DNA from 3 places in the Enterobacter sp. ECC_219_Taxon_10 genome. Region 3 is predicted to be linked to each of the others. Evidence: predicted binding sites of a transcription regulator. Region 3 holds the regulator's gene; each other region holds the start of a gene.
The links. Region 3 encodes PhoB, which activates phosphate uptake and scavenging genes when phosphate is short. Its sites were predicted from a motif close to CTGTCATAAAACTGNCNNAT; they were not measured.

Region 1 (2,270 bases), 1.1 Mb from region 3:
CGATCTGGCGCTGATGACGAAAGCGGGCACCGAAATCGGCGTAGCTTCCACCAAAGCGTTTACCACTCAGCTGACCGTTCTGCTGATGCTGGTGGCGAAGCTGGCGCGTCTGAAAGGCGAAGATGCTTCCGTTGAGCATGACATTGTTCACGGCCTGCAGGCGCTGCCGAGCCGTATTGAGCAGATGCTGTCTCAGGACAAACGCATTGAAGCGCTGGCGGAAGATTTCTCTGACAAACATCACGCTCTGTTCCTGGGGCGTGGCGATCAGTATCCAATTGCGCTGGAAGGCGCGCTGAAGCTGAAAGAGATCTCCTACATCCACGCAGAAGCCTACGCGGCAGGCGAGCTGAAACACGGCCCGCTGGCGCTGATTGACGCAGATATGCCGGTCATCGTTGTGGCACCGAACAACGAACTGCTGGAAAAACTGAAGTCTAACATCGAAGAAGTTCGCGCCCGCGGCGGCGTTCTGTACGTCTTCGCCGACAAAGATGCCGGTTTTGTCAGCAACGACAACATGCACATCATTGAGATGCCGCACGTGGAAGAGGTGATTGCACCGATCTTCTACACCGTTCCGCTGCAGCTGCTGGCCTATCACGTGGCGCTGATCAAAGGCACCGACGTTGACCAGCCGCGTAACCTGGCGAAATCCGTTACCGTAGAATAATCCTTCCAGGCTCCACCATCAGGTGGAGCCTTTTTTAATGACAATCTGTCATTTTCAGCTATTTTTTCAGTGTCACATAAAGAAAATATTACTGAAACCCTGCTGTCATGTTTCAACTTAAATCATTGATAAATATATATAGTTTTCTTTTTCTTTAAGTGAAATTTTCATTGTCATAAAACTGTCATAATTCGTACATTTATCTGTCACCTGTTTGTCCTATTTTGCTCATCGTAGCCACTTAAACAATGATTTACGAAATCCTTGCAGGAGACATTATGAAAGTTATGCGTACCACTGTCGCAACTGTTGTCGCCGCGACCTTATCTCTGAGCGCTTTCTCTGCTTTTGCAGCGGCAAGCCTGACTGGCGCTGGTGCAACCTTCCCTGCGCCGGTGTATGCCAAATGGGCGGATACCTACCAGAAGGAAACCGGTAATAAGGTTAACTATCAGGGTATCGGCTCCTCCGGTGGCGTAAAACAAATTACCGCGAATACCGTTGATTTCGGCGCATCAGACGCTCCGCTGTCTGACGAGAAACTGAATCAGGAAGGCCTGTTCCAGTTCCCAACCGTGATCGGTGGTGTTGTGCTGGCCGTTAACATCCCTGGCCTGAAATCAGGCGAGCTGGTGCTGGACGGCAAAACCCTGGGCGATATCTACCTGGGTAAAATTAAAAAATGGGATGACGAAGCGATCGTTAAACTCAACCCAGGCCTGAAGCTGCCTTCGCAGAATATCGCCGTGGTTCGCCGCGCGGATGGTTCCGGTACCTCTTTCGTCTTCACAAGCTACCTGGCGAAAGTGAACGAAGAGTGGAAATCTAAAGTCGGTTCCGGCTCTACCGTTAACTGGCCAACCGGTCTGGGCGGAAAAGGTAACGACGGTATCGCCGCGTTCGTACAGCGTCTGCCTGGCTCTATCGGCTACGTAGAGTACGCCTACGCTAAGCAGAACAACCTGGCTTACACCAAACTGGTTTCTGCTGACGGCAAACCGGTAAGCCCGACCGAAGAGAACTTCGCTAACGCCGCGAAAGGCGCTGACTGGAGCAAATCCTTTGCGCAGGATCTGACTAACCAGAAAGGCGAAGGCGCGTGGCCAATCACCTCCACGACCTTCATCCTGGTTCACAAAGAGCAGAAGAAACCTGAGCAGGGCGCTGAGGTGCTGAAGTTCTTCGACTGGGCATACAAAAACGGCGGCAAGCAGGCTAACGATCTGGATTACGCCAGCCTGCCGGACAGCGTGGTTGAGCAGGTCCGTGCTGCATGGAAAACCAACGTGAAAGACAGCAGCGGTAAAGCGCTGTACTAACAAGATATTTTTGACGAAGATGGCGGGTGGCGCTCACGCTTACCCGCCCTACGGTTCATCCTGTAGGCCCGGTAAGCGCCAGCGCCACCGGGCATATTCGTAAGACGTTTCATAAAGAAGAGTAATTTATGGCTGCAACCAAGCCTGCATTTAACCCTCCGGGTAAAAAAGGTGACATGATTTTCGGCGCGCTGGTCAAACTGGCTGCGCTGATTGTGCTATTGCTGCTGGGCGGCATTATCGTGTCTCTGATTTTCTCCTCCTGGCCGAGCATTCAG
Region 2 (2,270 bases), 430 kb from region 3:
ACCCTGCTCAATCAGCAGGATATGCTGGTCATCCAGTGCCACGATGTCGCCGATTTTAGCATCGCTGTTTTTGCTGTAGGCCGCGCTGTCGATGGGGTAGCCGTACATCGCCGTTTTCCCGGTCGCCGGGTCGAAGCTGACCAGACGCGTAAACAATGCCTGCTTTTTGCTCTTACCGTCGATATCCAGCGTGCTTTGCACGGCGGCGATAATACGCCCGTCCGGCATCCGGGTCAGGCCTTCAAAGCCACGGTTCGGCTGGCGCCATTTGATAACGTTTGGCAGACCACCTGCGATGGATTTTTCCCCTTCCGCAGCCTGCGGCCCGTGGATCGCCAGAATTTTCCCTTTGCTGTCGACGTTAATCAGGAACGGGCCGTACTCGTCGCACAGCCAGAAGCCGCCTTTGCCGTCCGGGGTGATGCCTTCCGTGTCCAGCCCGCGGTTGTCACCCTTCAGAATTTTGAGGGTATCGCTGAATGCCACTTCATTGGTGGAGCCAATCACGCCGCTTTGCAGCGGCAGGCCGTTAATCTCGCCTTTATCATCATGCAGCGGGCGGGCATCCGTTGCCTCAGCTTTGCCGTTCTGAACGCGGATAGTCATCAGTAGCGGCGCGAAATCCGGTGTGACAAAAATTTTGGCTTCGTTTTTGCCCATTTTGGGCGCATCGGCGTTGGGACCGCGATCGGTCACGGTCGCGAAGGTAAGGGCATCGCCCTGCTTGCCCGTAAACAGAAGGCCAGAACCAATCCCCACCGGGAGTCCATTCGGAAACGCGTCGGCAAACGCGCCGCTGTATTTTACGTGTGAGCCGTCAGGGAAGCTGACGACATAGCGCTCCGCCGTGGGCTGCGCCGCCAGGCCAGAGAAAGAGAGCGCACAACCGATAAGCACAGGAATAATTCTTCTTTTCATATTGTTAGTATCCAGAAAGTGAAGCCCACAACGTAATGAACAAACGTGTCAGAAAAATGACATAGAACGAAAACGTGGCCGGGCATCTGAACGAATATTGACCACAAAGTTGTAAAAAATTGTTTTTTTTATGTGATTTTAGAAATGGAATTGGAAATTATTAGAATCCCAATTAATTCATCTCAAATTACTATCCCCGGCTCGTTCAGATTTCGTTTAGTCACAAAATTAAACTGTTCCTCAACGCCTGAAATTTGTGCGTTGACACACCAACAACCCAACCTTGGCGTTACAAATAAAGATAAAAAAATTAACAATACCAGCATTAAAAGTCGATTTGCATCACATTTGCAGTCATAAACATCGCTTGTTAAGGTGCCCCCAGATTAATTTGATGATGAGGCACGAAACATGAAAAAAATGAATATCCTTCTCCTTTCTGCTCTGGCTGCCGTATCAGGTTCCGCACTGGCAATGGGCGGCAGCATTGAACAGGGTAAAAACTTTACCAACCTCAATCTGGAAATGGGGAAATCCTCATCCGGTGTTTATCTCGAAAGTAACTGGCTGAAAAACACCGACGACGGTACCCAGACTGGCGGCGTGGGCGCAGGTTACAACCTGGAAGTGGGCCCGGTGATGCTGAACGCGGGCGCAAAAGCCATCTACATCGGCCCGAAAAAAGGCGATAACGGCGTTGCTTTCCCGATTGGCGGCGGCGTAAACGTTGCGCTGACCGACAGCATCCACGTGTACGGTGAAGGCTATGCGGCACCAGAAGGCCTGAACAACAGCGTGAAAAATTACGTGGAAGCCAACGGCGGCGTAAGCTGGACCCCAATCAAACCGGTTACGCTGAAAGTGGGCTACCGCCACGTGAGCGTTGACGGCAAAGATGGTCGTCCAAACCACACCCTGATTGACGGCGCATATGTCGGCGGTGGAGTCAGCTTCTGATGAAACACCGCATCACCGCGCTTTGCGTTTTGAGCCTCACGCTGATGCTCACCGGGTGCGTCCAGTACAAATGGGTAAAACCGGGCGTCAGCGATACTGAGATGAATAAAAAGCTCACGGAATGCGAAGCACAGGCCCTGATCGATCTGCCCCCGGATAACGTAGTGACCGGTTCGAGCTCGGAAAAAACGGACAAAAAGAACAAGAAAAAGGATATTTCCACGAGCTACACGGTAGAAGACGCGAATGAATATCGCCGGGATACGTTAGTCGACAGCTGCATGTTTAAAAGCGGCTGGGACAAGATCGAAGTGCAATAATCCCTTTAAAAAAAACCTGCCGGCTGGCAGGTTTTTTATTACCTCTTACTTACGCACCACCACCAGCTTCTGGTT
Region 3 (2,270 bases):
GTAATAAATGCTGCTGCTTTTCCGCACCCGACAGCCCCGCCTGGCTTTGCACGATGTCGCGCGGCCGTAAAAACGGAATGGGGCACAGTACCGCCCCCGGGGTGCCGTCGCGTTTTTTCAGGATCTGGGGCGCGTGCCCGGCGCTGGCGACCACGGTGGTATTGAGAAACGCCAGGATGTCGCGGGATTCATTGAGCGTCGCGACGGAATCATGGTTGCCGGCGACAATCACCAGATGACAGCCGGTCTGCTGCAGGTTGACAACGAAGCGGTTGTACAGCTCACGCGCATAGCTGGGGGGCGAGCCGGTATCAAAGATGTCACCCGCCACGATAATCGCGTCCACCTCGTGCGTCCGGGCCGTTTCCAGCAGCCAGTTCAGGAACGCTTCATGTTCAGCCGCACGGCTTTTGCTGTAAAAATTTTGACCCAGATGCCAGTCCGAGGTGTGAAGTATGCGCATAGGAGATCCGTGGCGAAAAACGATGCGGGCGATTATAAACTGTCAGGGAGAGGAAAATAACCGCTGTAATAAAACAACAGTTTGCCATTTGTAGTGGTACTGTTTTTCATAAATCTGTCATAAAACTGACGCATAATGGCGCCGCATTACAAACTTGTAACTTAAATAAGATAAGACAGGGCAAAGTATGGCGAGACGTATTCTGGTCGTAGAAGATGAAGCTCCAATTCGTGAAATGGTGTGCTTCGTGCTCGAACAAAATGGCTTCCAGCCGGTTGAAGCGGAAGATTATGACAGCGCGGTGAACCAGCTGAATGAACCCTGGCCCGATCTGATTCTGCTTGACTGGATGTTGCCCGGCGGCTCCGGACTGCAGTTTATCAAACACCTGAAGCGTGAAGCGCTGACCCGCGATATTCCGGTTGTGATGCTCACGGCGCGCGGAGAGGAAGAGGATCGCGTGCGCGGTCTGGAGACCGGCGCGGACGATTACATTACCAAGCCTTTCTCCCCGAAAGAGCTGGTAGCGCGCATTAAGGCCGTCATGCGCCGGATTTCGCCGATGGCGGTGGAAGAGGTGATCGAAATGCAGGGCCTCAGCCTTGACCCCACCTCACACCGCGTGATGACCGGCGAAAACCCCCTCGACATGGGGCCTACCGAATTTAAACTCCTGCACTTCTTTATGACCCATCCGGAACGCGTTTACAGCCGCGAGCAGTTGCTGAATAACGTCTGGGGAACTAACGTGTATGTCGAAGACCGGACGGTTGACGTACATATCCGCCGCCTGCGAAAAGCGCTGGAACTGAGCGGCCACGATCGCATGGTACAGACGGTCCGCGGCACGGGTTATCGTTTCTCGACCCGTTTCTGAACAATGACAGGAGTGTGACGCGTGCTGGAACGTCTGTCATGGAAAAGGCTCGTCTTTGAACTGATCTTATGCTGTATTCCGGCCCTTATTCTGGGGGCCTTTCTTGGGCATCTGCCGTGGTTTCTGCTGGCGGCGGTCACCGGGCTGTTAGTCTGGCATTTCTGGAACCTGCTGCGTCTCTCATGGTGGCTGTGGGTTGACCGCAGCATGACGCCGCCGCCGGGAAGCGGCAGCTGGGAGCCGCTGCTGTACGGTCTGCACCAGATGCAGATGCGTAATAAAAAGCGCCGTCGCGAGCTGGGAAGCCTGATCAAACGCTTTCGCAGCGGTGCAGAGTCGCTGCCGGATGCGGTGATCCTGACAACCGAAGAAGGGACAATCTTCTGGTGTAACGGCCTTGCGCAACAGCTGCTGGGCCTGCGCTGGCCGGACGATAATGGTCAGAACATCCTCAATCTTCTGCGTTATCCCGAGTTCACGCTGTATCTGAAAAAGCGTGATTTTACCCGTCCACACAATCTGAAGCTGAATAACGGTCGCCATCTGGAAATCCGCGTTATGCCCTACAGCGATCGCCAGTGGCTGATGGTGGCGCGCGACGTTACCCAGATGCACCAGCTGGAAGGGGCGCGTCGTAACTTCTTCGCCAATGTGAGCCACGAGCTACGCACCCCGTTGACCGTGCTGCAGGGCTACCTGGAGATGATGCAGGAGCAAACCCTGGAAGGCGCGCCGCGTGAAAAAGCGCTACACACGATGCGCGAGCAAACGCACCGGATGGAAGGGCTGGTGAAACAGCTGCTGACGCTCTCGAAGATTGAAGCGGCGCCGTCGCTTGCGCTGAATGACACCATAGATGTGCCAATGATGCTGCGCGTCGTGGAGCGTGAAGCGCAGACGTTAAGCCATAAAAAACATCAGTTGACCTTT

Region 1: pstS (phosphate ABC transporter substrate-binding protein PstS) is a predicted target of PhoB. The motif match lies at 844-863, and genes of this name have one in related genera.
Region 2: AC4ICF_RS02975 (esterase-like activity of phytase family protein) is a predicted target of PhoB. The motif match lies at 964-983, and genes of this name have one in related genera.

The regions. Positions count from the first base shown of each region.
Region 1 covers NZ_CM178005.1:4,916,714-4,918,983, forward strand. Annotated here, with positions in the region: gene glmS (glutamine--fructose-6-phosphate transaminase (isomerizing)) at 1-673, shown strand, start outside; gene pstS (phosphate ABC transporter substrate-binding protein PstS) at 952-1,992, shown strand; gene pstC (phosphate ABC transporter permease PstC) at 2,121-2,270, shown strand, end outside.
Region 2 covers NZ_CM178005.1:636,276-638,545, reverse strand. Annotated here, with positions in the region: gene AC4ICF_RS02975 (esterase-like activity of phytase family protein) at 1-918, opposite strand, end outside; gene AC4ICF_RS02970 (YfaZ family outer membrane protein) at 1,330-1,875, shown strand; gene AC4ICF_RS02965 (hypothetical protein) at 1,875-2,195, shown strand; gene AC4ICF_RS02960 (NAD-dependent succinate-semialdehyde dehydrogenase) at 2,241-2,270, opposite strand, start outside.
Region 3 covers NZ_CM178005.1:1,061,881-1,064,150, forward strand. Annotated here, with positions in the region: gene sbcD (exonuclease subunit SbcD) at 1-463, opposite strand, end outside; gene phoB (phosphate response regulator transcription factor PhoB) at 651-1,340, shown strand; gene phoR (phosphate regulon sensor histidine kinase PhoR) at 1,362-2,270, shown strand, end outside.